DNA from 3 places in the Bradyrhizobium sp. MI1.4 genome. Region 2 is predicted to be linked to each of the others. Evidence: riboswitches for the same ligand, from Rfam matches in the RefSeq annotation. Region 2 holds a riboswitch; each other region holds the start of a gene.

Region 1 (9,769 bases), on a different contig from region 2:
TCCATTGCAATTGCCCAAATGGCGGTGAGCTGCGGCCTGCCCCTGAATGGCGCAATGGCCTCGGCAATCAACACGCTCGATGACGTGCATGGCGGAGCAGGGGAGCAGGCTATCGAACTCTACGAGGATGTGCTGCGACGGCGCCAAGGGCGAGAGATCGAGCAGGCCGCTGGCGCTGCAATCGACCATTTCACCGCAACCCGCAGCAAATATCTGCCGGGCTTTGGCCATCGGTTTCATCCAGTCGACCCGCGCGCGGCCCCGCTATTGGCGCTGGTGGATGCCGCAGCTGACGAGGGCAGTGTCGGCGGCGATTATGCCAAGGCCGCTCGCGCGATCGAGCGGGTGATGCAACAGCGCAAGAGCAAGCTCATTCCGATGAACATCGATGGCGCGACCGCGGTCATTTACGGCGAACTGGGCTTCGCCTCTCCGCTCGCGCGGGGGGTCTTCTGCTTGTCGCGCGCGGTCGGAATCCTGGCTCACGCCTGGGAGCAAACTGGGCGCAACGATCGCAACAAGGGCCCGATGCCCAAGCAGTTCGGCTACAAATACGAGGGCCAGCCGCGTCGCAGGCTCGAAGGCGCATCATGAGCATCTCGAAAACCCGCCCAAGCTGATGGAGGTTAGCGTGTTCTCGTCGATGCCGGCGGAGTTTCGTCGCCCGGCTGTTTCTTCGGAATGGGCAGACGCGAACCGCGGGGCATATCCAGTAGATTGTTTCATCGAGGGACCGTCGTTCGACCAGTCCGGGAATCTCTATGTCGTCGACATCCCCTTCGGCTGCATTTCCGGATTTCACCGGAGGGCGTCTGGTCTTTGATCATCGAATACGACGGCTGGCCGAACGTCTGAAGGTTGCTCCGGACGGCCGGGTGCTCGTGTCCGACTATATCAACGGTCTCCTGGAGCTCGATCCACAGAGAGGGACCATCCGACCGTTGCTGGGCCACCGCAATTCCGAGTCCTTCAGAGGCTGCAACGACCTGCATATCGCGACCAAAGGCGACATCTATTTCACCGATCAGGGCCAGACTGGATTGCACGATCGGACCGGCCGGGTATTTCGACTTTGCCCTGACGGCCGGATCATTGCTTGATTTCTAATGGCCCGGGCCCGAATGGCCTGCTCAGTTCGGACGAGACCGTATTGTTCGTTGCAATGACGCGCGACAATAGCATCTGGCATGTACCGCTGATGCGTGATGGCGTGGGGAAAGTCGGACGATTCAGCTGGTTCTTCGCGACGAGCGGTCCTGACGGACTGACGGTCGATCAAAAAAGGGCGGCTCTTTGTCGCGCATGATTCCCTCGGCCCACGTTTTCGTATTGGCGCCAAACGGCGAAGCGGTCCGCTTGCATCCAGTCCTGCGCATGGGGGAGCTGCACGAATGTCGTATTGGACGCGGCACTCGGCACATTGCTCATTACGGAATCCTCTACCGGATCAGTGTGATGGCTGATCTCGCGCACCTTCCTCGAAATTCGCCAGCAGGAGTGGCAAGGTGGTGCGGAATCCTTTCACGCGCCGGTCCGCCGCACCAAGATGCAGGAAATGAGACTGGTAGACGACTGGCTGGCCAGTTGCCGAGAGAATGTAATTGGTGACGAATGGATGGCGTTTGTGTGGGTGATCTCAAGCCAGAGCCAGTAAATCGCACTGCATGGGAAGCGCAAACGAACGATTCGTAAGGCTGGGTCGGGCTTCGCCCGCGACGGGCCGCAGCCGACCTGTCGCCTTTTGGTCGGGCGGGTCGCGGTATCGCTTCCCACAATGCAGAATGATTGATCGCTGATATTTTTGAACGTTCTCGCCAAGAAGGCCGAAGAGGTAACCGCTCGCGGTGGGAGTCAGCACCGCATCAGCGTCAAAGGTTCTCGATCATGCTGGGCCGCGACGCACGCGTGAAGCGTTCGTTTTGAGAAGCAACAAGCCCAGGATTGACTGCGTGAAGGACTTTACCGATAGCACGCTAGCCCAGGAGCGCTTTAAGTGTGTGGCGCAGAGGTCGTACCACTGTCAGAGCCTCTTGCGCGCGCGCAATCCTCCAACCCGATATCCCCTCTCCTCGTAGAAGTGGCGTACCCGTTCTAGGGCCGGATAGCCATCCGGAGGCAACGCAACCTCAATCATCTGCCAGCCGCGTCGCTTCGCCTCCGAATCTACCGCCTCGAGCAGATGCCGACCGCAGTCAGAGCTGCGGAAGTCACGAGAAATCCATAGCTCCTGAAGCACGCCGTACGCTCCGGCTGCTCTCACGGCCTGTACGGCCGAGATGCTAGCTACCCCTACAATCTGCCCGGTGCCTTGTTCCTCGACGACAAAAATGAAGCCCTGCCCGGGATCCTGAATCAGGCGCAACGGCGCCTGCTTCGCGCCTCGAAGGCTGAACTCCGGTCCGAGGCCACCTAATTCGGAAAGTAGCTCTTCGACCGCTTTTGCGACCGCGTTCTCATCTCCTGGCACGCTCTTGCGCAAAGCCGTGCCCGCGCTGGACGTGCCTCGCCCTTCAGCGCCAACACGAACACCTGACCGAGCCCTCTAGAGGAAATTCATGCTCAGGAGGATACAGAAAACGCAATTGAGAGCAACTATCTGGCTCGGTAGGAAGCAGCACGTCCACACTCGCTATAGGCAACAGAGCTGAGGTAATTGCAAGCCATTGCCGTTCTCAGAATCGACTGCGGCTTGAGCAGCTGCGAACTCATGATGGGCTGCCTTCGATTGGAAAACAATCACCAAACGGCACACGCCGGTCATGTCGATCAAACGTTCGTAAGAGTGATTGCCGATCGTCGCTCACGAACTACTCTATTCAATAAATCGTGCGCCACGATGATCGCAGCGCCATAGAGCGTCAGCTCGGTCCGTCCGAAGGAGAGATTCCCACCTCGCGTACGACATCGTACAAAGTTGCGCGAAGCGCGACAGGTATCATACGCGTGCGCCCGATAAAATCGTCTGAGCAAGATCGCGAAAGATTTTGCACACTAATGCACTATCTTAAGCTTATCTCGAACAATCGAAAGATATCGGGAAGCACAGCTTGTTTGGACCTTCGCTCCTCGTTTAAGGCACCGTCACGGAACGGGAGTGGTTGCGATGGAACATGGGCAGGCCGAACTGGTCAGACGGAAACCTGTAATCTTCGGGCAACGTAAGGTGCGGCCGCGGGCATGCCTGGCCGTCGGCAAGCGGCATCTGCGCGCCTTTCTACGGGATGTGCTGGAGGATATGGGATTTGTTATCAGCGAATGCAGGACTGCTGATGAGTTGCCGCATGTACTCCGCACGGAGTTCCCTGATCTGATCCTGCTCGGCATTGGCTCGGACCGCATCGAGCCTGGACGATTGCTCGAGATACTGGTGCGCGAAGAATTTGCAGGCCGAGTGCTGGCGTTCGGAGCGCGCGAGTCGATCATCATGGCGGCAGTGCAGCAGGTCGGCAGTGAATATGGACTTGCTATGCTGCCGCCGCTCAGGGCGCCGTTTGCAGCCGAGACGTTGCGCGATCGGATCGGCATGCTCTTGCCAAGAGAGCCGGCGCCCCGTCCCGCGGTCCATGTCGGAGAAGCCTTACACGCTGGCTGGCTTGAGCTCTGGTATGAGCCGAAGTTTGACGCGTGTACCCTTAGCCGCCGCGGCGCCGAGGCGCATGTGCGAATGCGGCACCCGACCTGGGGCGTTGTTCCACCGGCCTATTTCATCCCGGAACCTCACGATCCGCATTTTAGGAACTTGTCGCAGTTCGTGATCGACCGCGCGATCAAGGATTGGCAGTATCTTCTGGAGCAGCAAACTTCGATCGATCTCTCCATCAATCTCCCGGCAGCATTCCTGATTGACCCGCAGGCAGTACGCGATCTCTGTCGGCGCATGCCGTCGCACGCCGCTTTCGGCGGTTTGACGATTGAAATCGAGAGCGTGGAAGCGATCCAGAACCTAGATCTCCTGGTCGAGGTTGCGCGTGAGGTTCGCTTTCACAACATTGGCCTTGCAATCGACAATGTCGGTGCCAATTGGCCGCAGCTGATGGGGAGGACAAAATTCCCGTTCATGAAATTGAAAGTGGATCGTCAGTTCGTCGGCGGCTGCGCGAATGGGCCCCTCAAGCGAACGGTGTGCCGCCATATCGTCGATCTAGCCAAAGAGTACAATGTGCGCACCGTCGCCGAAGGTGTGGAGAGCCAGGCTGACCTAATTGCCGTGGCCGAACTCGGCTTCGACCTTGCGCAGGGCCATCTGTTCGGAAAAGCCATGCCACTGAAGCAATTTGCACAGTCATCTTTCAACCCTGCTCCAGCTGGTCTAAAATAGTTGCGAGTGGCTGAGTGCGGCCAAGCGACGCTCACGAGCACCGCCATGCCTACTCGGCACCAGGCATGAGGCTGAGTGCAATTCGGTCTGCAAGGCCAGTGTCGCTCGTCCCGCCGCCACTTCATTTCCCTCCGAAGCTTGTTATACCACAAGCCCGTTTTGGCAAGCCTCCAGCGAGTCCTCCGCGCAGCTAGCGTTGCAGCCATGAGCGAGGCTTGCACAAACCTCCAGTCGGGGTGTGTGACCGGAGGTTTGCCGAGATCCAACGTAGACCTGCGTCCGTTGGCGGTTTTTGCCGTCGCCGGTTGAGGAAGCGTCAGCCTCGCTTGCCCCCGCGCTGACGTGCCAAACAAACCGACGGACGCTTCCAGCGTCAAGTCGCGACTGACTCTCGCAAGAGGGCCCGAGGGCTCGTAGCCTGAAATTGAAGCGACCTGTTGCTGTCGCAGATGCAACACGGTCTCAGACCCGGGACAGCCGAATTGGGCAAATTGCCCAACATTGAGCGCGTCTGCGTTTGGCACGGCATTTGAAAGGGATCGCCCATGGCATCGCTCGCCTAAGGAGTCGGAAGGCATGGCTTACAAGATCGTCGCTTCGCAATGCACCGTTTGTGGCGCATGTGAGTTCGAGTGTCCCAACGCGGCGATCAGTCTGAAGCGCGACATTTACGTTATCGATGCCAAAAAATGTACGGAGTGCGAGGGCCATTGCGACACGCCGCAATGCGCGGTGGTCTGTCCGGTCCCTGACACCTGTGTCCCGTCCAAGACAGGATAGGCAGCCCGCGACCAAAAGGCCTCATCGCTCGATTTCGCGAACGAAGTTGTAGATGTGGGACCTTGAGGAGACCACGACCGCATGGGGCGCATCGAGGTCGATTAACATCGTTATGAGCTTAAGGCGCTGAGCGACTCCGAGGAACCCCTCAAAGGGCTCTGTCGGAGGACACCGTCGAATTTGTCACGAACAAGGACAAGGCCCTCGATGCTCAGTGGCCGCGTTAAGGCCTATCGTCGCTCGCCGCGAGTCGAGGCGAGGCAGACCGGCGTCGAGCGGCCACCGACGCATCGAAGCCGACGCAAAAGTCGCTCAGCACGTGAACACCTAGTGCACCGAGAAGATCATCTTGGCCAACCTCACGGAGCGGTCGACCTCGTGCCTGGTCGCGGGCCCGCCGAACACCAAGGAGCCGACCTGATCATCCGTGCGGTCCTGGAGCAATCCGGCTTTCGAAATTTTTAGGGAGCCTCGTGGGCTGTGACCAAACGGATGCCGGCCGAGGATGATCGCACCTTCCTGACGCGCAGGTTCGAAAAGCTGCTGACGGAAGGTCGCCTCCTCGCGATCACACAGATACCGAAAGCGGCCCGGGTTCGTTCCGGTGGTGGAGCTCAACCGTTACGCGAGCAGGGAGCGAATGCATTTCACAAGCGGAGCCTCCACGGATCAGGGCGTGTTCACCAGGCCGCGAGCAAGACCGTCGTACCCGCCTAGTGCGCTCGTAATCGCTTGGGCAATGTCGCAGCGAGAATCGGTAGGTTGACGCATCGATCCTCGTGCGCATAATTTCAAGCCGTCGCGGTCTCCGGATTTCGTTTGATCCGGAGCTAAGAGGGAAGCCGGTGCAATGCCGGCGCTGCCCCCGCAACTGTAAGCGGCGAGCCGCTGTCCAACGAAGTCACTGAAGCCATGCGGCTTCGGGAAGGCCGGACAGCAGCGACGACCCGTGAGCCAGGAGACCTGCCTCGACAAGATATCGTCCACGGGCGGGGCGTCCCGGTGTGCGCCAAGCAGTTGTCGCTCACGCGATGTTCGCTGTCTGCGTCCGCCATGGCCTTTGCCCCAACATGGGGTCTAAGCTATGTCAATCCTTTCGCTTCCCGTTGCCACACTGGGGACGTCACGCATCGGCCCACGACGCGAACTCAAATTCGCACTCGAGAGCTACTGGGCGGGAAAATCCAGCGAAGCCGAGCTCCTCGAGGCGGGGAGTGGACTTCGTGCCGCTAATTGGGCACGGCAGAAATCCCGCGGTGCGACCGTCATTCCTTCGAATGACTTCTCGCTCTACGACCATGTGCTCGATACCAGCCTAATGGTTGGCGCCATTCCCGACGTTTACGGCTGGAACGAAGGTCCTGTGTCGCTTAAAACCTACTTCACCATGGCGCGTGGCGCTCAAGACGGTGGTCACGCTCAGCATGGGCCCGGCGTAGCCGCACAGGAGATGACGAAGTGGTTCGATACGAACTACCACTACATGGTGCCGGAATTTCACCAGGATCAGATCTTTAAGTATGCCTCTCGGAAGCCGATCGAGGAATATGAGGAGGCAAGAAGCCTCGGTTATCAGACGCGGCCCGTCCTAGTGGGCCCAGTCACTTTCCTGAAGCTCGGCAAAAGCGTAAATCCCGCATTCAATCCGCTGTCGCTGCTTGATCGACTCCTCCCCGTCTATGTCGATGTTCTCCGCGAACTAGCCTCGCGCGGCGCTGAATGGGTTCAGCTCGACGAGCCATGCCTAGTGATGGACGTCGACGAAGCATCTCGGGCCGCTGTCCGCCGGGCCTATGCTCATTTCGCTAAGGCCGTGCCGGCCCTTAAAATCATGGTGGCCACATACTTCGGGGGTGTCGGCGACAATCTTGAAACAGTCTTGGCCTTGCCCGTTGCCGGGGTTCATGTCGACCTGGTTCGTGCACCTGACCAGTTGGACGCGATTGTCGCCAGAGCAGGTAGAGATCTCGTGGTCTCGCTCGGTGTCGTTGATGGTCGCAACGTGTGGCGCTCTAATCTGCCGGCGCTACTCGACCAACTTGCTCCTATGGTCAAAAAACTGGGCAGGGACCGTGTTCAGATTGCCCCCTCCTGCTCGCTGCTTCATGTTCCGACCGACATTGAACTAGAGATCGATCTCGATCCCAATCTGAAGACGTGGTTGGCGTTCTCAGTGCAGAAGATCAAGGAACTTTCGATATTGGGCAAAGCGCTGGCTGGCCATGCTGCCGACGTGACCGATGAACTCACGCTCTCAGAGGATGCATCCGTCACCCGCGAAACATCGCCGAAGATCCACAGTGCGAACGTCGCCGGACGAATGGCCGCGATCGACGATAGCATGCGTCGCCGTCGCAGTGCGTTCACCCAGCGCGCCGACGTCCAGCGCGTCGCCTTCGCATTGCCGATGTTTCCAACCACAACCATCGGATCCTTTCCGCAAACGGCGGACGTCCGCAATGCGCGTGCAGCTCATGCGCGGGGAGCGCTGAATGACACGCAGTACGAGCAGCTTCTGAAAGCGGAGACAGCCCATACCGTGCATTGGCAGGAAGATATCGGCCTGGACGTGCTCGTACACGGTGAGTTCGAGCGCAATGACATGGTTCAATACTTTGGCGAGCAGCTGTTGGGTTTCGCATTCACCAAGCACGGCTGGGTTCAGTCTTATGGCTCGCGGTGCGTTCGTCCTCCTATCCTGTTTGGAGATGTCTCCCGCCCGAAGCCCATGACCGTTAAATGGTGGCGACATGCGCAGTCTCTGACCAAAAAACCCGTCAAGGCTATGCTGACCGGACCGGTGACGATCCTGAACTGGTCGTTTGTCCGTGACGACATCCCGCGGAGCGAGACATGCCGACAGATCGCTCTCGCGATCCGAGACGAGGTCATCGACCTTGAGGCGGCTGGAGCGACCATGATCCAGATCGACGAGGCTGCGTTGCGGGAGGGATTGCCACTGCGCAAATCGCAGTGGAAGGACTATCTAGATTGGGCAGTGGACAGTTTCCGTGTTTGCTCCTCCGCTGTCGCTGACGGAACTCAGATCCATACGCACATGTGCTATTCCGAGTTCAACGAAATCATCGATGCGATCGCAGCAATGGATGCCGACGTCATTTCAATCGAGGCGTCGCGCTCCAAAATGGAATTGCTCGACGCTTTCAAGAGCTACAAATATCCTAATGAAATCGGGCCGGGCGTCTATGACATTCATTCACCGCGCATTCCCGCAGCAGCCGAGATCAAGCAGCTGATTGTGTTGGCGCGGCAGCGGGTTTCCGATCGGCAGCTCTGGATCAATCCCGACTGCGGACTGAAAACTCGAAGATGGGAGGAGGTGCGTCCCGCGCTCGTCAATATGGTGGCCGCCGCACGCGAGTTGCGGGCCGAGGCATGATCGTACGGAGCGTGTCGCCAACCTATCTGTGAATAAGATGAACGCGCTTTGGGAGCTCGCGATAACCTTGCGAGCTTCCAAAGTTTCCAGCGCCTACGAATGCCGGTTTGCCCCGGCGGAGGCGATCGCATACAGCGGCGACAAGCTCGAATCCGGCGGACGACCGCATGCCGGCCATACCGATTAGGTGACATATTCCCAGTCACTTGCGCTCGACGCGAACCACGATCCTATCGCTTCATTTATCCATCCCATGGATGCGTCCCATCACAACAATCTATTTTACCGCCCTTGCGGAATTTCATACCTAATTTGCGCCTTCGCGCGGTCTTCGGGAAGATTTGCTGGTATTCGGCGGTGCCAAAATACTGGCGCGTGACGGCAAACTGACGGTTGAGTTTCAGGGCTCGGCAGTCAAACCGCCTGCGCGATGGATCCCAGCTCCGTCAAGGCGCTGCCCGTGCCAACCGGACAGCTGGCAAGTGGTGAGCAAGTCCTGAAGTTTACGACAGGAGCGGAAGGCAAGCGGCTCGCTAACTTGTGCAGAGCGATATCCGCTTCTTGTTGTTTGACGGCGAGTGCCCTCGTCGTAAGTCGATCGCCGGTAGTCCTCCCTACCGACGAAAGCTGGAACGATGCGGAAAGCAGCGTCGCTCCCGCGTGACTTTCGCCCGGCCTCGCATTGCGGCCGGGCGGCTTTTTATGTGCCTGCTTATCAGTGACAGCAGGGGATCATTCATTTTGGCGTCATTGCGGGACCCCGGGTTCTTGGAGCGCATCTGTTGCTGTTCGGCAGGGCATGAGGCCGGTGCTGCTAAGGCTATCTGTCTATTGAAGGCTTTGGTGTCGTGTTGGTGCGCGTCGGCAGTATCGGATATTCGATCTTAGGCAGCCGACCGGTCAGCGAATTCAGAAATGAGATAATGTCGTTTTCCTCTCTATCGCTAAGCTTGGTGCCGAGCTGGATTTCACTCATCAGGGCAACAGCTTGCTTCAGGCTCCAAACCTGTCCCGAATGAAAGTAAGGGGCTCGCAACGCGACGTTTCGCAATGGCGCCGCGCGGAAGACATATTCGTCGCCGACCGCCCTGGTGACCGCAAACCGGCCCTTATCGGCGTCCGGAAGCACGCTTGCGTCCGGCTTTTTCATCACGCCGAACGGGAAGTAGGCCTGTCCACCGAGATTGATACCATTGTGGCAAGAGGAACATCCCTTCGCCATAAACAGTGCCAACCCTGACTTCTGCTGATCATCGAGGGCATGTGTATTG
Region 2 (9,769 bases):
GTCATCGCCTGTAGCGGTGCGCCACGCTGTCGCGAGGCGCATGCCGATACCCGTGGCCTTGCCGCGGCCCTGGCGCCGAACATCGGCGCGGCCGCACGGCTACACGTCTCCGGCTGTGCCAAGGGCTGCGCCCATTCTGGTCCCGCCGCCATCACTCTGGTCGCGACCGGCGCAGGCTTCGATCTCGTGCGCGCCGGGTCGACGCGCGATGAGCCCATCCTGCGCGGGCTGAATCGCGACGACATCGTCAAAGATCCCTCCATCCTGATGGGAGGGCACTGATGCCGCACACGTACGAGACCGACGGCGCTGCGATCTACCGGCAGTCCTTTGCCACCATCCGGGCCGAAGCCGATCTTGCGCGCTTCACGCCGGACGAGGAGCAGGTGGTGGTGCGGATGATCCATGCCGCCGGCATGGTGGGCCTCGAAGCGCATATCCGCTTCACATCAGGCATGGCGGTCGCCGCACGCGCGGCCTTGCAGAAGGGCGCACCGATCCTGTGCGACGCGCGCATGGTCTCTGAAGGAATTACGCGGGCGCGGCTTCCCGCCGCCAACGCCGTCATCTGCACGCTGGGCGACGAGACCGTTCCCGCGCTCGCGCAGTCCATGCGCAACACCCGTTCGGCCGCGGCCCTGGAGCTGTGGCGGCCGCATCTCGACGGCGCGATCGTGGCGATCGGCAATGCGCCGACCGCGCTGTTCCATCTCCTCAACATGCTGGAGGACCGGGACTGCCCACGGCCCGCGGCAATCATCGGCTGTCCGGTCGGCTTCGTCGGCGCGGCCGAATCCAAGGCTGCGCTGATGGCCGTTTCCCCGGTGCCGGCGCTGACGGTCGAGGGCCGCCTTGGCGGTTCCGCGATCACGGTCGCCGCCGTGAACGCGCTGGCGAGCCGGAGCGAATAGCGATGGGACGCATCATCTGCTGCGGTCTCGGCCCCGGTGACCCTGATATGATGAGCGTGCGCGCCGATCGCACGGTGCGCGGCGCGAGGCATGTCGCCTATTTCCGCAAAAAGGGCCGGCCCGGCCAGGCGCGCCGCATCGTCGAGGGCATGCTGGCTGCCGACGTCACCGAATATCCGATGGAATATCCTGTTACGACCGAGATCGCCTTCGACACGCCTGAATATGTCCAGTTGCTTGCCGGCTTCTACGACGAATGGGCGGAGCGACTGGCGCGGCTGGCGCGCGCGGTCGACGTCGTCGTGCTCTGCGAGGGCGATCCTTACTTCTACGGCTCCTTCATGCATCTGCACATGCGCCTGCAGGGCCGCGTCGAGATCGAGGTGATCGCCGGCATTCCCGGCATGGTCGGCTGCTGGAATGGCGTGGGACAGCCGATTGCGCTCGGCGACGACGTGACGACGGTGCTCATGGGCACGCTCGCCGAGGACGAGCTCGAACGCCGCATGCGCGATTCCGATGCGCTCGTGATCATGAAGACTGGGCGCAATCTCGCGAAAGTGCGCCGCGCGCTCGCTGCCGCCGGACGGCTGGACGATGCGTGGCTGGTCGAGCGCGGCACCATGCCGGGCGAGCGCGTGGTGCGGCTTGCGGAGATCGACGCCGCCGACTGCCCCTATTTTGCGATCGTGCTCGTGCACGGCAAGGGCCGGCATCCGGACGCCGCCGAATGACGGGCACGCTGACCATCGCTGGCCTCGGCCCGGGCAGCGCTGCGCTGGTGACGCCCGAGGTCTCCGCCGCGCTTGCCGCCGCGACCGACATTCTGGGCTACGCGCCCTATGTCGCGCGCGTGCCAGCGCGGGCAGGGCTCACTTTGCATCCTTCCGACAATCGCGAAGAGCTGCAGCGCGCGAGCGAGGCGCTGCGGCTCGCGGCCGAAGGCGGCCAAGTCGTCATCGTGTCCTCCGGCGACCCCGGCGTCTTCGCGATGGCGTCCGCCGTGTTCGAGGCGCTCGAACAGGCGCCGCAATGGCAGGAGCTGCCGATCCGCGTGCTGCCCGGCGTCACTGCGATGCTGGCGGCTGCCGCGCGCGCCGGCGCACCGCTCGGCCATGATTTCTGCGCGATCAATCTCTCCGATAATCTCAAGCCGTGGGCGGTGATCGAGAAGCGCCTGCGGCTCGCCGCGGAAGCCGATTTTGCCATCGCGATGTACAATCCGCGCTCGGCGAGCCGGCCGGAAGGATTTGGCCGTGCGCTCGCGGTGCTGAACGAGGCCGGCTGTGGCGACCGTCTTGTGATTTTCGCGCGCGCGATCAGCGCCGCCGACGAAAAGATCGAGACCGTCAGGCTGAACGAAGCCCGGCCCGAGATGGCCGACATGCGCACGCTGGTGATCGTCGGCAACTCGCAGACACGCCGCGTCGGCCGCTGGGTCTATGCGCCGAGGCAGGCCCGATGACCGAGCCACTGCATGATCTCGGCCACGCTCTCGACCCGCAAGCGTTCCGGCAGTTGCGGCCGCGAGATCATGATCACGGGCAGGCCGAGCCTGCGGGCGGCGTCGATCTTGGCGCGCGCGCCGTCGCCGCCGGAATTGCGGGCGACGATCCGGGTGATGCCTCGCGCGCGCAGCATCTCCAGTTCGCCCTCAAGCGTAAACGGCCCACGCGACACGATGACGTCCGCGGCGAAGGGCAGCGGCGCATCGGGCGGATCGACGAATCTCAGCGTGTAGGCGTGCTGCGGCTTGGTCGCGAACGGCGCGATGTGCTGGCGGCCGATGGCGAGGAACACATTTGCCGGCATTTCAGGCAGTGCGGCGACCGCGGCGTCGACATCAGGTATTTCGATCCAGTTGTCGCCGGGCGCTTTGGTCCAGGGCGCTCGCTCGAGAGCGATCAGCGGCGTGCCGGTTTCCGCACATGCCGCGACCGCATTGCGGCTCATCTCGGCGGCAAAGGGATGCGTCGCGTCGATTACATGCGTGATGTGTTCCCGACCAATGTAATCGACAAGTCCGCTTGCGCCGCCAAAACCGCCGATCCGCGTCGGCAACGGCTGACCGGCGGGCGCACGGGTGCGGCCGCCATAGGAATACACGGCATCGACGCCGGCGCGCGCGATCTCCGCCGCGAGCAGGCTCGCGTCGGCCGTTCCGCCCAGAATGAGGGCGCGCGTCATGGCTGATCCCTGGCTGACCATCATCGGTATCGGCGAAGATGGCCTTGCCGGGCTGTCCCAGGCAAGCCGAAAGGCGCTCGATGATGCCGAAACTGTCTTTGGCGGTGAACGGCATCTTGCACTCGCCGGCATAACCGGGCGCGGCCGTCCATGGCCGGTGCCGTTCGATGCAGAAATCGTGTTGAGCTGCCGTGGTCGCCCGACGGCGGTGCTCGCCTCCGGCGATCCGTTCTGGCACGGGGCCGGCGCGAGCCTCGCCGAGAAGCTCCATGGCGACGAATGGATCGCGTATGCGGCTCCCTCGACATTCTCGCTCGTTGCTGCGCGGCTTGGCTGGCGTCTGGAATCCGTTGCCTGTCTCGGTCTCCACGCCGCGCCATTCGAGCGTCTCGTGCCACACCTGGCGCGAGGGGCACGCATCATTTGTCTCGTGCGCGACGCAAAGGCGGCAGGCGATCTCGCGAAATGGCTGACGGCGCGCGGATGGGGTGCCTCGGCATTCTGGACACTCGCTGCGCTTGGCGGGCCGCGCGAAAGGATCAACGCGCATCGCGCCGACAGCTTCGCAGGCGATCTTGCCGGAAATCTGGTCGCGGTAGCCGTTGAGGCGGCGGGCGCGCAGGGCATCCCCCACAGCTCGGGACTATCGGACGAACTCTTCGTCCATGACGGCCAGATCACCAAGCGTCCGGTCCGTGCGCTCGCGCTTTCGGCGCTGGCGCCGCGTCCCGGTGAACGGCTATGGGACATCGGTGCGGGCTCGGGCTCGATCTCGGTCGAGTGGACGCTGTGCGGGGGCACCGCGATCGCCGTCGAGGCGCGCGAGGATCGCGCAGCGAACATTCGCAGCAATGCGACGGCGTTCGGGTTGGCACATCGGATCACAGTCATCGCGGGAAAAGCGCCTGAAACCCTTGCTACGCTGGACGGGCCTGACGCCGTGTTCATCGGCGGCGGTCTCGACATCGCGATGTTCGACGCCATCTGGCCGCGGCTCTCGCCCGGTACGCGGCTGGTCGCGCATTCAGTAACGTTGGAGACGGAAGCGTTGCTCGGTGAGCTGCACCAGCGCCACGGCGGCGAATTGATGCGGGTCGAGATTGCGCATGCCGCTTCGCTCGGCCGCTACCGGTCCTGGGAGGCCGTGCGGCCCGTGGTGCAATGGAGCGCGGTCCGATGAAGGTCGCCGGGCTCGGATTCAAGCGGGACGTCACGCTGGCCTCGCTGCGTGAGGCGCTTCTGGCGGCCGGTGGTCCCGAAGGCCTCGCAGCAGTGGCGACGGTCAGCGATAAGGCCGACGAGGAGGTGTTGAAGCAGCTCGCGCGCGAATGCGGCTTGCCGATCAAGGCGGTTGCCGCCGAAGTGCTTGTTGGCATCGACACGCCGACGCAGTCAAAGCTCGTCGTGGAAAAGTTCGGGACGGGATCGGTTGCCGAGGCGGCGGCGCTCGCAGCGGCCGGACCTCGCGCGCGATTGATTGCGACGCGGGTGGTCTCGCAGGATCGCACCGCGACCGCGGCGATCGCGGAAGGAGACGGCGCATGACGGTGCATTTCATCGGGGCAGGGCCAGGCGCTCCTGACTTGCTGACGTTGCGCGGCCGCGATCTCATCGCCGCCTGTCCGGTCTGCCTCTATGCTGGCTCACTTGTGCCCGAGGGCGTCTTGGCGCATTGCCCGCCCGGGGCGCGGATCGTCAACACCGCGCCGCTGTCGCTCGATGAGATCGTCGCGGAGATCGCCGCCGCCCATGCCGATGGCAAGGACGTTGCGCGGCTGCATTCCGGTGATCTCTCGATCTGGTCGGCGATGGGCGAACAGCTCCGCCGCCTGCGCACGCTCGACATTCCCTACACGGTCACGCCCGGCGTTCCCTCTTTCTCGGCCGCCGCGGCTGCGCTGGAGGCCGAGCTGACGCTGCCCGGCCTTGCCCAGACCGTGGTGCTGACGCGCACGCCGGGCCGCGCCAGCGCGATGCCCGAAGGCGAGAAGCTTGCCGCCTTCGCCGCCACCGGCGCGGTGCTCGCCATCCATCTGTCGATTCATCTGCTCGACAAGGTCGTCGCTGAGCTGACGCCGCATTATGGCGCGGATTGCCCGGTCGCGATCGTCTGGCGTGCGAGCTGGCCCGAGCAGCGCATCATCCGCGCCACGCTCGCAACACTCGACGCTGCGGTCGGGGGCGAGATGGAGCGCACCGCGTTGATCCTGGTCGGCAAGACGCTGGGCTCGGCGGATTTTTCCGAGAGCCGTCTCTATGCTGCCGACTATGACCGCCGCTATCGGCCGGTCGGCGCCGAGCCGCGCTTTCCGGAGGTGTCGTGATGGCGGCAGGGCTCGTTATCTCCGCGCCGGCCTCCGGCGTCGGCAAGACCACACTGACGCTGGCGCTTGCTCGCGCCTGGCGCAACAGCGGATTGCGGGTGCAGTGCTTCAAGAGCGGCCCCGATTACATCGATCCCGCGTTTCATGCCGCCGCGACGGGACGCGCCTCGGTTAATGTCGACAGTTGGGCGATGGATCGCGGGACAATCTCGCATCTCGTCAGTCGCGGCATTGACGCCGATGTCGTGCTGGCCGAAGGCTCGATGGGTCTGTTCGACGGCGTCGCCGCGCGTGGCGTCTGCGGCACCGGGGCGACCGCCGACATCGCGGAGATGCTGGACTGGCCGGTGCTGCTGGTGATCGATCCCTCAGGACAGGCACAAACGGCGGCCGCGATCGCGGCGGGCCTTCGCGACTACCGCCCCGGTGTGCGCCTTGCAGGCGTCGTGCTCAATCGCGTTGCCAGCCCGCGCCACGAAGCCCTCGTGCGGCGCGCGCTGCTGGATGCCGGCATCGCCGTATTCGGCGCGCTGCCGCGCCATGCCGAGATCAGCCTGCCGAAGCGGCATCTCGGACTGGTGCAGGCCGAGGAGCAGGCGGAAATCGGCAAGCTGATCGACGAGGCCGCGCGCTTCGTTGCCGAGCATGTCGATCTCGACGCGGTGCTGCGTTCGGCGGCCACCTGGTCGCCGCAACCTGCCGCAAGCGGCGTCAACGTGACGCCGCCCGGCCAGCGCATTGCGCTTGCCCGTGATGCCGCGTTCTCCTTCGTCTATCCGCACATGCTGGAAGCGTGGCGCGCGGCGGGTGCGGAGATCTCGACATTCTCGCCGCTCGCCGATGAAGCCCCTGATCCGGTCGCCGATGTGTGCTGGCTGCCTGGCGGCTATCCCGAGCTGCAGGCCGGCAGGATCGCTGCCAATGCGCGCTTCCGCAGCGGATTGCGCGCCTTCGCCGAGACGCGCCCGGTGCACGGCGAATGCGGGGGCTATATGGTGCTGGGCACCGCTTTGACCGACGCCGATGGCATCAGCCACGAGATGACGGGCCTGCTCGGCCTGGAGACGAGCTTTGCCAAGCGCCGCATGCATCTGGGCTATCGTCTGGCCGAGCTCGCCGCGCCGATGCCGGGTCATCAGGCGGGTGCACGCCTGCGTGGCCATGAATTCCACTATTCGACCATAGTCGCGCAGCCCGACACGGCGCTGGCGGTCGTGCACGACGCGACAGGTGCGGTCATTGCCGAGACCGGCTCGCGGCGGGGACAAGCCACCGGCACGTTCTTCCATCTGATCGCGGAGGACCGGTGAGCGGTTTTGTCTCCTTTGTCTCCGCCGGGCCCGGCGATCCCGAGCTGCTCACGCTCAAGGGTGCAGCGCGGCTGCGCGAGGCCGACGTTGTGCTCTATGACGATCTTGCTTCAGGCGCGATCCTCGATCTGGCCCGGCCCGGCGCCAATCTCGTCGCGGTGGGAAAGCGGGCAGGGCGGGCCTCGACCAAGCAGCACCATGTCAACCGCCTGCTGGTCGACTATGCCGTGACAGGCGCGCGCGTGGTGCGATTGAAGTCGGGCGATGCCGGCATCTTTGGCCGGCTTGAGGAGGAGCTCGAGACGCTGCGCGAAGCGGGCATCGGCTACGAGATCATTCCCGGCGTCACCTCGGCCTGTGTCGCCGCCGCGCAAGCCGGCATTCCGCTGACCCGGCGTCACACCTCGCGCCGCGTGCAGTTCGTGACCGGGGCGGACGTCACCGGCGAGCTGCCGCCAGATCTCAATTGGGCGGCGCTGGCCGATCCGGAGGCGACAACCGTGGTCTATATGGGCCGGCGGACGTTTCCGGCGTTGGTCGTCAAATTGATCGAGCACGGGCTCGCCCCAACCACGCCGGCGTTGTTTGCCGAATCGCTCGGCCGTCCCGATGAGCGGCTGGTCCGCACCACCATTTCGGAACTTGCCGAGCAGCTTGCGCGGGGCGGAGCGGCCTCCACGGCGGCCGTCATCCTGTTCGGCGCGCTGGCGGGGAATTATCCGTCATGACTGCCTCGTCCGCCCGTTGCCCCTTGACGCCCGGCCGGCGAAAGAGGCACACAGGAGACGCATGGTGCTCGACGCGGCGCAAAGCGCCGGAGCATAATCGGGAATGGGGATGGGCGGACCCAGTTGCGGCGCCCAAAACCCCAGCCGCCCCCGCGACTGTAAGCGGTGAGGGACTTCGATCAGCCACTGGGCCGCGAGGCCCGGGAAGGCCGGAGACTCCCAGTGAACCGCGAGCCAGGAGACCGGCCGTGCATGTTTTGAGGCCAAGGCCGTCGGGTGTGACGGCAAGAAGGATCTGAGCCATGCATATCGAACCCGGACTAGTCTCGGACGCCAAGCTCGTGCTGAGTTATGCAACCGGCATTGCCGTCGGCGGCGTTGCCTTGAAGCTCGCGGTTGAGACCGTGCGCGAGCAGGGCATCACGTCGTTCGCGGCGCGGACGCTCGCCACCACGGGACTTGTGTTTATCTTCTTCGAGATCCTGCCGCACTTCCCGGTCGGCGTCTCCGAAGTGCACTTCATCCTCGGCTCGACCTTGTTCCTGCTGTTTGGCGCGGCGCCTGCGGCCTTCGGCCTCGCGTTTGGCCTGCTGTTCCAGGGCATCTTCTTCGAGCCGCCCGACTTGCCCCAATATGGCATGAACGTCACCACGCTATTGGTGCCGCTGTTCGGAATCCAGGCGATCGCCACGCGGATCATTTCGAGCAACACGGCCTATGTCGATCTGAAGTACCGCCAGGCGCTGGCGCTTTCGACGACCTATCAGGCGGGCGTCATCGCCTGGGTGGCGTTCTGGGCGATTTATGGCTCCGGCTTCGGCGCGACCAACCTCGCCAACATCGCGACCTTCGCGGCGTCCTATGCGCTGGTCATCGTGATTGAGCCGCTCGCCGATCTCGGCGTGCTGGCGCTGGCAAAGTCGCTGCGCGGCGTCACCGCGCCCGGCCTCGTCACGCCGCGTTTGCACAACGCGGCCTAGAGACAAGCGAACGGGCGGCCATGATGGCCGCCCTTCGCAGCCACCATGCTCACGCTCTCTCTGATAGGCATCGGTTGCGGCGATCCCGAGCAGCTCACGCGTGCCGCGATTACTGCCATCAACGCGGCCGATCTCGTCCTGATCCCCCGCAAGGGGACGGCCAAGTCCGACCTCGCCGATCTCAGGCGGACGATCTGCGCCGATGTGCTCACCAGCGACACGACCCGCATTGCCGAGTTCGATCTGCCCGTGCGGGACGCCGCTGAAGCGGACTATCGCAAGGGCGTGGACGATTGGCATGATGCCGTGGCCGCCGTCTGGTCGCAGACGATCGGGGATCATCTCGAAGGAGAGGGCAAGGTCGCGCTGCTGATCTGGGGCGATCCCTCGCTTTATGATTCCTCGCTGCGCATTGCGCGGCGGCTCAATCCCTCGCCAAAGATCGAGGTCGTGCCCGGCATCACCTCGATCCAGGCGCTGTGTGCGGCGCATGCGTTGCCGCTCAACGACATCGGCGAGCCCTTTCTAGTTTCGACCGGACGCCGCTTGCGCGATGGCGGCTGGCCGCAAGGTGTCGATACCGTGGTGGTGATGCTCGACGGCGGCACGGCATTCGAGTCGCTTGATCCGGCGGGCCTGCACATCTGGTGGGGGGCCTATCTCGGCATGCCCGATCAGATCGTCATGTCCGGCGCGCTGGCCGAGATCGGCCCGCGCATCGTCGCCGTGCGGCAAGAGGCGCGCGAACGGCACGGCTGGATCATGGACAGTTACATCCTCAAGCGCAGGCTGTGAGGCAAGCGAGGCAGCATGCTCCCCGAATGGGTCACCCAACAATGCCCCGACATCTCCGCAGTCCACCGCGAGGCGGCGGTGGCGCGGCAGGCGCAACTGACGAAACCGACCGGCGCGCTCGGCCTGCTCGAGCAGCTCGCGATCGAGCTTGCGGGCCTGCAAGCAACCGAGCAGCCGCGCGCGGCGCGGGTGCCGATCATCATCTTCGCCGGCGATCACGGCATCGTCGCGCAGGGCGTCTCGGCCTATCCGCAGGAAGTGACGATCGCGATGCTGGCGAACTTCGCCTCCGGCGGTGCCGCAATCTCGGTGCTGGCGCGTGAGCTGGGCTCCAGCCTGGAGGTCGTCGACGCCGGCACGCTGGCGCAGGAGGAGATGGCTGGAATCGTGACCGACAAGCCGCGCAGCGGTACGCGCGATTTCAGCGTCGAAGCTGCGCTCACCCCCACGGAGCTGGCATTTGCGTTCGAAGCCGGCCGACGTGCGGTGACGCGCGCACAGGCCGGGCAGCCCGATCTTCTGATCTTCGGCGAG
Region 3 (9,769 bases), on a different contig from region 2:
CGGCGCATGCCGTCGCACGCCGCTTTCGGCGGTTTGACGATTGAAATCGAGAGCGTGGAAGCGATCCAGAACCTAGATCTCCTGGTCGAGGTTGCGCGTGAGGTTCGCTTTCACAACATTGGCCTTGCAATCGACAATGTCGGTGCCAATTGGCCGCAGCTGATGGGGAGGACAAAATTCCCGTTCATGAAATTGAAAGTGGATCGTCAGTTCGTCGGCGGCTGCGCGAATGGGCCCCTCAAGCGAACGGTGTGCCGCCATATCGTCGATCTAGCCAAAGAGTACAATGTGCGCACCGTCGCCGAAGGTGTGGAGAGCCAGGCTGACCTAATTGCCGTGGCCGAACTCGGCTTCGACCTTGCGCAGGGCCATCTGTTCGGAAAAGCCATGCCACTGAAGCAATTTGCACAGTCATCTTTCAACCCTGCTCCAGCTGGTCTAAAATAGTTGCGAGTGGCTGAGTGCGGCCAAGCGACGCTCACGAGCACCGCCATGCCTACTCGGCACCAGGCATGAGGCTGAGTGCAATTCGGTCTGCAAGGCCAGTGTCGCTCGTCCCGCCGCCACTTCATTTCCCTCCGAAGCTTGTTATACCACAAGCCCGTTTTGGCAAGCCTCCAGCGAGTCCTCCGCGCAGCTAGCGTTGCAGCCATGAGCGAGGCTTGCACAAACCTCCAGTCGGGGTGTGTGACCGGAGGTTTGCCGAGATCCAACGTAGACCTGCGTCCGTTGGCGGTTTTTGCCGTCGCCGGTTGAGGAAGCGTCAGCCTCGCTTGCCCCCGCGCTGACGTGCCAAACAAACCGACGGACGCTTCCAGCGTCAAGTCGCGACTGACTCTCGCAAGAGGGCCCGAGGGCTCGTAGCCTGAAATTGAAGCGACCTGTTGCTGTCGCAGATGCAACACGGTCTCAGACCCGGGACAGCCGAATTGGGCAAATTGCCCAACATTGAGCGCGTCTGCGTTTGGCACGGCATTTGAAAGGGATCGCCCATGGCATCGCTCGCCTAAGGAGTCGGAAGGCATGGCTTACAAGATCGTCGCTTCGCAATGCACCGTTTGTGGCGCATGTGAGTTCGAGTGTCCCAACGCGGCGATCAGTCTGAAGCGCGACATTTACGTTATCGATGCCAAAAAATGTACGGAGTGCGAGGGCCATTGCGACACGCCGCAATGCGCGGTGGTCTGTCCGGTCCCTGACACCTGTGTCCCGTCCAAGACAGGATAGGCAGCCCGCGACCAAAAGGCCTCATCGCTCGATTTCGCGAACGAAGTTGTAGATGTGGGACCTTGAGGAGACCACGACCGCATGGGGCGCATCGAGGTCGATTAACATCGTTATGAGCTTAAGGCGCTGAGCGACTCCGAGGAACCCCTCAAAGGGCTCTGTCGGAGGACACCGTCGAATTTGTCACGAACAAGGACAAGGCCCTCGATGCTCAGTGGCCGCGTTAAGGCCTATCGTCGCTCGCCGCGAGTCGAGGCGAGGCAGACCGGCGTCGAGCGGCCACCGACGCATCGAAGCCGACGCAAAAGTCGCTCAGCACGTGAACACCTAGTGCACCGAGAAGATCATCTTGGCCAACCTCACGGAGCGGTCGACCTCGTGCCTGGTCGCGGGCCCGCCGAACACCAAGGAGCCGACCTGATCATCCGTGCGGTCCTGGAGCAATCCGGCTTTCGAAATTTTTAGGGAGCCTCGTGGGCTGTGACCAAACGGATGCCGGCCGAGGATGATCGCACCTTCCTGACGCGCAGGTTCGAAAAGCTGCTGACGGAAGGTCGCCTCCTCGCGATCACACAGATACCGAAAGCGGCCCGGGTTCGTTCCGGTGGTGGAGCTCAACCGTTACGCGAGCAGGGAGCGAATGCATTTCACAAGCGGAGCCTCCACGGATCAGGGCGTGTTCACCAGGCCGCGAGCAAGACCGTCGTACCCGCCTAGTGCGCTCGTAATCGCTTGGGCAATGTCGCAGCGAGAATCGGTAGGTTGACGCATCGATCCTCGTGCGCATAATTTCAAGCCGTCGCGGTCTCCGGATTTCGTTTGATCCGGAGCTAAGAGGGAAGCCGGTGCAATGCCGGCGCTGCCCCCGCAACTGTAAGCGGCGAGCCGCTGTCCAACGAAGTCACTGAAGCCATGCGGCTTCGGGAAGGCCGGACAGCAGCGACGACCCGTGAGCCAGGAGACCTGCCTCGACAAGATATCGTCCACGGGCGGGGCGTCCCGGTGTGCGCCAAGCAGTTGTCGCTCACGCGATGTTCGCTGTCTGCGTCCGCCATGGCCTTTGCCCCAACATGGGGTCTAAGCTATGTCAATCCTTTCGCTTCCCGTTGCCACACTGGGGACGTCACGCATCGGCCCACGACGCGAACTCAAATTCGCACTCGAGAGCTACTGGGCGGGAAAATCCAGCGAAGCCGAGCTCCTCGAGGCGGGGAGTGGACTTCGTGCCGCTAATTGGGCACGGCAGAAATCCCGCGGTGCGACCGTCATTCCTTCGAATGACTTCTCGCTCTACGACCATGTGCTCGATACCAGCCTAATGGTTGGCGCCATTCCCGACGTTTACGGCTGGAACGAAGGTCCTGTGTCGCTTAAAACCTACTTCACCATGGCGCGTGGCGCTCAAGACGGTGGTCACGCTCAGCATGGGCCCGGCGTAGCCGCACAGGAGATGACGAAGTGGTTCGATACGAACTACCACTACATGGTGCCGGAATTTCACCAGGATCAGATCTTTAAGTATGCCTCTCGGAAGCCGATCGAGGAATATGAGGAGGCAAGAAGCCTCGGTTATCAGACGCGGCCCGTCCTAGTGGGCCCAGTCACTTTCCTGAAGCTCGGCAAAAGCGTAAATCCCGCATTCAATCCGCTGTCGCTGCTTGATCGACTCCTCCCCGTCTATGTCGATGTTCTCCGCGAACTAGCCTCGCGCGGCGCTGAATGGGTTCAGCTCGACGAGCCATGCCTAGTGATGGACGTCGACGAAGCATCTCGGGCCGCTGTCCGCCGGGCCTATGCTCATTTCGCTAAGGCCGTGCCGGCCCTTAAAATCATGGTGGCCACATACTTCGGGGGTGTCGGCGACAATCTTGAAACAGTCTTGGCCTTGCCCGTTGCCGGGGTTCATGTCGACCTGGTTCGTGCACCTGACCAGTTGGACGCGATTGTCGCCAGAGCAGGTAGAGATCTCGTGGTCTCGCTCGGTGTCGTTGATGGTCGCAACGTGTGGCGCTCTAATCTGCCGGCGCTACTCGACCAACTTGCTCCTATGGTCAAAAAACTGGGCAGGGACCGTGTTCAGATTGCCCCCTCCTGCTCGCTGCTTCATGTTCCGACCGACATTGAACTAGAGATCGATCTCGATCCCAATCTGAAGACGTGGTTGGCGTTCTCAGTGCAGAAGATCAAGGAACTTTCGATATTGGGCAAAGCGCTGGCTGGCCATGCTGCCGACGTGACCGATGAACTCACGCTCTCAGAGGATGCATCCGTCACCCGCGAAACATCGCCGAAGATCCACAGTGCGAACGTCGCCGGACGAATGGCCGCGATCGACGATAGCATGCGTCGCCGTCGCAGTGCGTTCACCCAGCGCGCCGACGTCCAGCGCGTCGCCTTCGCATTGCCGATGTTTCCAACCACAACCATCGGATCCTTTCCGCAAACGGCGGACGTCCGCAATGCGCGTGCAGCTCATGCGCGGGGAGCGCTGAATGACACGCAGTACGAGCAGCTTCTGAAAGCGGAGACAGCCCATACCGTGCATTGGCAGGAAGATATCGGCCTGGACGTGCTCGTACACGGTGAGTTCGAGCGCAATGACATGGTTCAATACTTTGGCGAGCAGCTGTTGGGTTTCGCATTCACCAAGCACGGCTGGGTTCAGTCTTATGGCTCGCGGTGCGTTCGTCCTCCTATCCTGTTTGGAGATGTCTCCCGCCCGAAGCCCATGACCGTTAAATGGTGGCGACATGCGCAGTCTCTGACCAAAAAACCCGTCAAGGCTATGCTGACCGGACCGGTGACGATCCTGAACTGGTCGTTTGTCCGTGACGACATCCCGCGGAGCGAGACATGCCGACAGATCGCTCTCGCGATCCGAGACGAGGTCATCGACCTTGAGGCGGCTGGAGCGACCATGATCCAGATCGACGAGGCTGCGTTGCGGGAGGGATTGCCACTGCGCAAATCGCAGTGGAAGGACTATCTAGATTGGGCAGTGGACAGTTTCCGTGTTTGCTCCTCCGCTGTCGCTGACGGAACTCAGATCCATACGCACATGTGCTATTCCGAGTTCAACGAAATCATCGATGCGATCGCAGCAATGGATGCCGACGTCATTTCAATCGAGGCGTCGCGCTCCAAAATGGAATTGCTCGACGCTTTCAAGAGCTACAAATATCCTAATGAAATCGGGCCGGGCGTCTATGACATTCATTCACCGCGCATTCCCGCAGCAGCCGAGATCAAGCAGCTGATTGTGTTGGCGCGGCAGCGGGTTTCCGATCGGCAGCTCTGGATCAATCCCGACTGCGGACTGAAAACTCGAAGATGGGAGGAGGTGCGTCCCGCGCTCGTCAATATGGTGGCCGCCGCACGCGAGTTGCGGGCCGAGGCATGATCGTACGGAGCGTGTCGCCAACCTATCTGTGAATAAGATGAACGCGCTTTGGGAGCTCGCGATAACCTTGCGAGCTTCCAAAGTTTCCAGCGCCTACGAATGCCGGTTTGCCCCGGCGGAGGCGATCGCATACAGCGGCGACAAGCTCGAATCCGGCGGACGACCGCATGCCGGCCATACCGATTAGGTGACATATTCCCAGTCACTTGCGCTCGACGCGAACCACGATCCTATCGCTTCATTTATCCATCCCATGGATGCGTCCCATCACAACAATCTATTTTACCGCCCTTGCGGAATTTCATACCTAATTTGCGCCTTCGCGCGGTCTTCGGGAAGATTTGCTGGTATTCGGCGGTGCCAAAATACTGGCGCGTGACGGCAAACTGACGGTTGAGTTTCAGGGCTCGGCAGTCAAACCGCCTGCGCGATGGATCCCAGCTCCGTCAAGGCGCTGCCCGTGCCAACCGGACAGCTGGCAAGTGGTGAGCAAGTCCTGAAGTTTACGACAGGAGCGGAAGGCAAGCGGCTCGCTAACTTGTGCAGAGCGATATCCGCTTCTTGTTGTTTGACGGCGAGTGCCCTCGTCGTAAGTCGATCGCCGGTAGTCCTCCCTACCGACGAAAGCTGGAACGATGCGGAAAGCAGCGTCGCTCCCGCGTGACTTTCGCCCGGCCTCGCATTGCGGCCGGGCGGCTTTTTATGTGCCTGCTTATCAGTGACAGCAGGGGATCATTCATTTTGGCGTCATTGCGGGACCCCGGGTTCTTGGAGCGCATCTGTTGCTGTTCGGCAGGGCATGAGGCCGGTGCTGCTAAGGCTATCTGTCTATTGAAGGCTTTGGTGTCGTGTTGGTGCGCGTCGGCAGTATCGGATATTCGATCTTAGGCAGCCGACCGGTCAGCGAATTCAGAAATGAGATAATGTCGTTTTCCTCTCTATCGCTAAGCTTGGTGCCGAGCTGGATTTCACTCATCAGGGCAACAGCTTGCTTCAGGCTCCAAACCTGTCCCGAATGAAAGTAAGGGGCTCGCAACGCGACGTTTCGCAATGGCGCCGCGCGGAAGACATATTCGTCGCCGACCGCCCTGGTGACCGCAAACCGGCCCTTATCGGCGTCCGGAAGCACGCTTGCGTCCGGCTTTTTCATCACGCCGAACGGGAAGTAGGCCTGTCCACCGAGATTGATACCATTGTGGCAAGAGGAACATCCCTTCGCCATAAACAGTGCCAACCCTGACTTCTGCTGATCATCGAGGGCATGTGTATTGCCCTCCAGATACTGATCGAATGGAGCCGCAGGTGTAATGAGAGTCGCTTCAAAAGCCTCGATCGCCTTCGCAAAATTTTCAAAGGTGACCGGCCTCGCTTCGTTCGGAAAAGCGTTCTTGAACAAGAAGACATAGCCGGGCATTGAGTTCAAGATACCGAGCACATGATCTGGAGTCGCATTCATTTCGGCACTCGCCTGCACCGGGCCGGTGGCCTGCGCCTTGAGGTCCGCGGCGCGTCCGTCCCAAAATTGCGCCGCATTGAACACTGCGTTGTAGACAGTTGGGGCCCGGCGCAGGCCGACCTTCCAGCCGTGACCAACGGAGGTCGGACCGGCATCGACTCCGCCGGTGCCGAGATTGTGGCACGTATTGCAGCTAATGACCCCGCTCGCCGATAGCCGCGGATCGAAGAACAGCATCTTGCCAAGCTCCACCTTTCCATGCGTCACCGGATTGTTTTTTACCGCAGGAATGACCGAGGGGATTGGATGGAAGATCTGCTTGGCGTTTCTCATCAGATCATCGTCGGCGTTAGCTCCTGACGACATCAGCAGCCCAATAGCTAAAATAGATGCTTCAGCGACAACCCGAAGCTCCGGGATCGACATGTTCATACACCGCCTCATTAGTTCTGATTGTTAGAAAAGGAAACAGTCGAAAGCGATGCCACGCGCTCCTCGAGGGTCCGGCGCAGCATGCAGCGGATCCTCTGAAGCGAGGCTGCATCAAAAATGTACGACTCTGAGGAGCTCGCCGCCGGCGTTCACGCACGGGCTTGAGGGGCTTATGTGATTCGCGAGTTCGCTTTGAGCTTAGATCGCGGCCTTTCTGTTGGTCGATCAGACTAGCGCCTCAACGTTCGGCGTGAAGGTCGATCTGACAACAACAAGTGTGCCGCAAGCAGTAAGCTGTCCGGTGGCCGCATCGGTGCTCCATCGAGCGATTGGGTGGCCAATACGCTCCCGCAAAGTTGATGTATCCGTCTTGCACCGCTGGCCGCGCTCAGCGCTCACGGTGTGGTTGGACAATTAGCAACTGCGATGCCAGTTGCGTCCGAGATGCAAGTTGCTGATTTAGTTGTAGAACGGGTCCGGAGGAACAAACAAAGGCGGATGTCTTGGTTTGATCACTACATTCAGTGTCACAGATGCTACAAGGCGCCAGGCCCGGCTAGAGGTGATCGCAGATGCTTGTGGTGAAGTTCGCTTGCCAGCTTGCCGGCCGCACGCGGGAACGGCGGTAACAAGACCTACGCAGCTGGCCGAGACACTGAGCCGAGGCGCCCGGCGGTGCGCATCGTTCACGATTTCGCCGAGCCCTGCCGACTGAAGCCTCTCCGACTCATATCCGGGCCGCTCTGGCGCGCCGCCGCCGCGAAGCCCGGCTCGTTCGTAAAGGACGAGCCTCCGAACCGAACATGGCTTGTTTCAATTCCACCTGAGGTTCGCTGGCATGGCAATTGCCGTGCTCAAGTCTGAAAGGCGCGGCTGCCCAGAGTGTGACCCCGTGATCCGGCGGGTGTTGGTTGGATTACCTAGTCGGCCCACTCACGGGCTGCTGCTAGCTTTTGAAATCCTGCGCGGTGAGGGCAGAATAAGCTGAACTTCTGCAGGAGCAACCGCTACTTCGTGCTCTTGCGTTGAAAGACGCCGATACAAGAGGACACGCTGGGAGGAGGTCGTGACATCATGTCCGCAGATGGCCCAAGTCCTGAGATCTATCGGCGGCTTAGCGAGGAAGGACGTGATTGAGCACTTGTCCATGGCTGGTTCAAGTTGGATACGGTATCCGTGATGGCTTCGATTGACGATCGCTTGAATGAGATCAGATCCGTACGGAATGACATTTGGCGTTGTCGCAGAAGGCTTCAAAGCGAGCTAGATGATCTCCAGCGTAAGATGCTCGAAGAGCGTCTGCTTGAGCGGCAGTCTGCCTTTGAACGGCTCGTCTCGGCCACGTTTCCTTTTACATTGAGATTGTGAAGCAAAATTTTGGGACCTGTGCCGCGGGAGCATTCCGCGTTAAATAGCGTCCGCTCACAGAGCGCCTGCGCCTGGGTCAGGAATGTAGCGCCCCGGCGCCGCGGGCCGTCGCGCCTCTCATGGCCGCCGCCGACCTGAAAAGCTCGGCCCATAGCCTTGGTTCACCGACGTGCTGCCCGCTGCGCACCGACATTGAAATCGTTCCGGCCCCATCCAAGGGCACTGCCGGGGGATACCGCTCGCCTCGCTTCTGCGACACCGCAGTCACCTGAGTAACGTTGATCCGGCAGAGCGATCGAAGGAGCTTGAATCGCCCGTAGCGTCAGATTGTACAGAGCAGGGAACGATTTTTCAGATCAGGTGCAGTCGAATGATAAGACCCGCTCTCGCTTTTGTACTATGTTCCGCTCTCGAGTGGATCGGGCTAGGCATGGGGGCGGTTGCGGAAACAAGGCGGTACGCGTGCACGATCACTGCCGCCGATCGAGAGCCGGCCGGAGTTCGGAATGAGCGGATTATTCTCACCGTTCAATATGGCTGCCGGATCGAAGGTGGTCTCTTGACCGACGCGGGGATCACAGCAGTGTCGGTCAGCGAGTGGGCTGCTGACAAAGGGACATACTTGGCCTCCATGGAATTTCACCACGCGCTGGAGGGAGTTGCACTTGGGCAACTCTCCGAGGCGACCGACTTCTCTAGCATGGAAGGCGAGCAAGGCATTGGGGTCGCAACTTCCGGCACGACAGTTTTCACATTCGCATCTGGTTCATTGGCCGACCTTTCAGGGAAGACTCTTAAATTCACGACAAAACCCACCGGCCTACGTAGCTTCGAGTTGGAGTTCACAGACTGGCCAGAATCTCTTCTATGGAAGTGACGCGTGTCTTACGCTGAATTCCGCAGGCGCGTGCACACGAATACTGTCCATACTCTTAAGCACACACATATGTGGTCCCCGGCCGATATATGCCGTCCCCCAAGACGAGCACACCCGCAACAGGTTAAGCCAAGACTCCGAAGGCACTCGAGCGCGTAGAGCGTTCAAATTGACCTTCACGCGGTCCGATCAGCAGCTCTTTTGGCCGCCGATCCGCATATGGGACGATCTGGCCTCGCATGGCAGCGCCTGCGCGACGCGGAAGCTATCAACACGGAACAAACGCAGCCCGATCATGAGCACGAGGAAGAAGTTGCCCGCCAACCGCCTCCCGAACGCGGACGAGTACCAACTCAAGGCAGCCCTCATTGTACACTGAAGCGGTTGATGGCGGAGCGGGAGATCACTCAGACCGAAGCCGCGAAGCTCGTCGGCGTGAAGCAGCCCAACATCTCCAAGCTGCTTCAAGGGCAGTTCAAGTTGGTTTCCGTGGAGAAGCTGCTGCGCATGCTGGCGGCGTTCGATCAGGACGTCGAAATAAAGATAAAGCCACATCGGAAGCGTGGCGAAGGGGGCCGGATCACGTTTATTCGGGCCTAAGAGCTGCCGAAATGGAGGGTTCATGACACCTAACCCGACGGCGGCAAAAGGGCCCATGAACTCACCCTGCAGTGCCCAATCTGCAATCGAGATTCGGTTGACTGAATCCTTCGCCCCCGCTGTTCTCGCCGAGGCCCGCCAGCGTTTCCAGGAACAACTGGGCGAAGGACGCGAGGTCGCCCGAGAGACCGAAGCGCTTCAGCAGGAGCGCGAGAAGCTCAAAAGGGAAGATTAACGGGTCTAACGCTAGGTCGTGAACCGACGCGGCGGCTTAGTGCAGCAGCCAACTCGTCCCTACAGAAGCGAAAGGCGCGCGAGGCAGAGCGATCGATTCGGAGGAGATGATCTCCGCTTGCATGACGGGCATCTTCCATCCAGAGGGCAGACATCGTTAGAGCGGGATCCCGGC

What was found. A riboswitch is a leader RNA that binds a small molecule or an ion and turns the genes downstream of it on or off. The one in region 2 is predicted to bind cobalamin.
Region 1: it holds a riboswitch for cobalamin, as region 2 does, so the genes downstream of both, metE (5-methyltetrahydropteroyltriglutamate--homocysteine S-methyltransferase) here and AC0L23_RS24390 (energy-coupling factor ABC transporter permease) in region 2, are expected to answer to the same signal.
Region 3: it holds a riboswitch for cobalamin, as region 2 does, so the genes downstream of both, metE (5-methyltetrahydropteroyltriglutamate--homocysteine S-methyltransferase) here and AC0L23_RS24390 (energy-coupling factor ABC transporter permease) in region 2, are expected to answer to the same signal.

The regions. Positions count from the first base shown of each region.
Region 1 is NZ_JBVVPP010000002.1:392,014-401,782, forward strand. It holds gene AC0L23_RS04140 (citryl-CoA lyase) at 1-594, shown strand, start outside; gene AC0L23_RS04145 (SMP-30/gluconolactonase/LRE family protein) at 762-1,100, shown strand; gene AC0L23_RS04150 (GNAT family N-acetyltransferase) at 2,021-2,479, opposite strand; gene AC0L23_RS04155 (EAL domain-containing response regulator) at 3,104-4,318, shown strand; gene AC0L23_RS04160 (4Fe-4S binding protein) at 4,895-5,098, shown strand; cobalamin riboswitch at 5,884-6,083, shown strand; gene metE (5-methyltetrahydropteroyltriglutamate--homocysteine S-methyltransferase) at 6,183-8,498, shown strand; gene AC0L23_RS04170 (cytochrome-c peroxidase) at 9,319-9,769, opposite strand, start outside.
Region 2 is NZ_JBVVPP010000025.1:27,956-37,724, forward strand. It holds gene cobG (precorrin-3B synthase) at 1-282, shown strand, start outside; gene AC0L23_RS24345 (precorrin-8X methylmutase) at 282-911, shown strand; gene AC0L23_RS24350 (precorrin-2 C(20)-methyltransferase) at 914-1,645, shown strand; gene cobJ (precorrin-3B C(17)-methyltransferase) at 1,642-2,376, shown strand; gene AC0L23_RS24360 (cobalt-precorrin-6A reductase) at 2,352-3,098, opposite strand; gene cbiE (precorrin-6y C5,15-methyltransferase (decarboxylating) subunit CbiE) at 3,097-4,278, shown strand; gene AC0L23_RS24370 (cobalamin biosynthesis protein) at 4,275-4,643, shown strand; gene cobM (precorrin-4 C(11)-methyltransferase) at 4,640-5,422, shown strand; gene AC0L23_RS24380 (cobyrinate a,c-diamide synthase) at 5,422-6,732, shown strand; gene cobA (uroporphyrinogen-III C-methyltransferase) at 6,729-7,460, shown strand; cobalamin riboswitch at 7,506-7,725, shown strand; gene AC0L23_RS24390 (energy-coupling factor ABC transporter permease) at 7,763-8,440, shown strand; gene cobF (precorrin-6A synthase (deacetylating)) at 8,486-9,235, shown strand; gene cobT (nicotinate-nucleotide--dimethylbenzimidazole phosphoribosyltransferase) at 9,251-9,769, shown strand, end outside.
Region 3 is NZ_JBVVPP010000002.1:19,696-29,464, reverse strand. It holds gene AC0L23_RS02510 (EAL domain-containing response regulator) at 1-447, shown strand, start outside; gene AC0L23_RS02505 (4Fe-4S binding protein) at 1,024-1,227, shown strand; cobalamin riboswitch at 2,013-2,212, shown strand; gene metE (5-methyltetrahydropteroyltriglutamate--homocysteine S-methyltransferase) at 2,312-4,627, shown strand; gene AC0L23_RS02495 (cytochrome-c peroxidase) at 5,448-6,515, opposite strand; gene AC0L23_RS02490 (hypothetical protein) at 8,314-8,760, shown strand; gene AC0L23_RS02485 (helix-turn-helix domain-containing protein) at 8,962-9,360, shown strand; gene AC0L23_RS02480 (hypothetical protein) at 9,458-9,595, shown strand.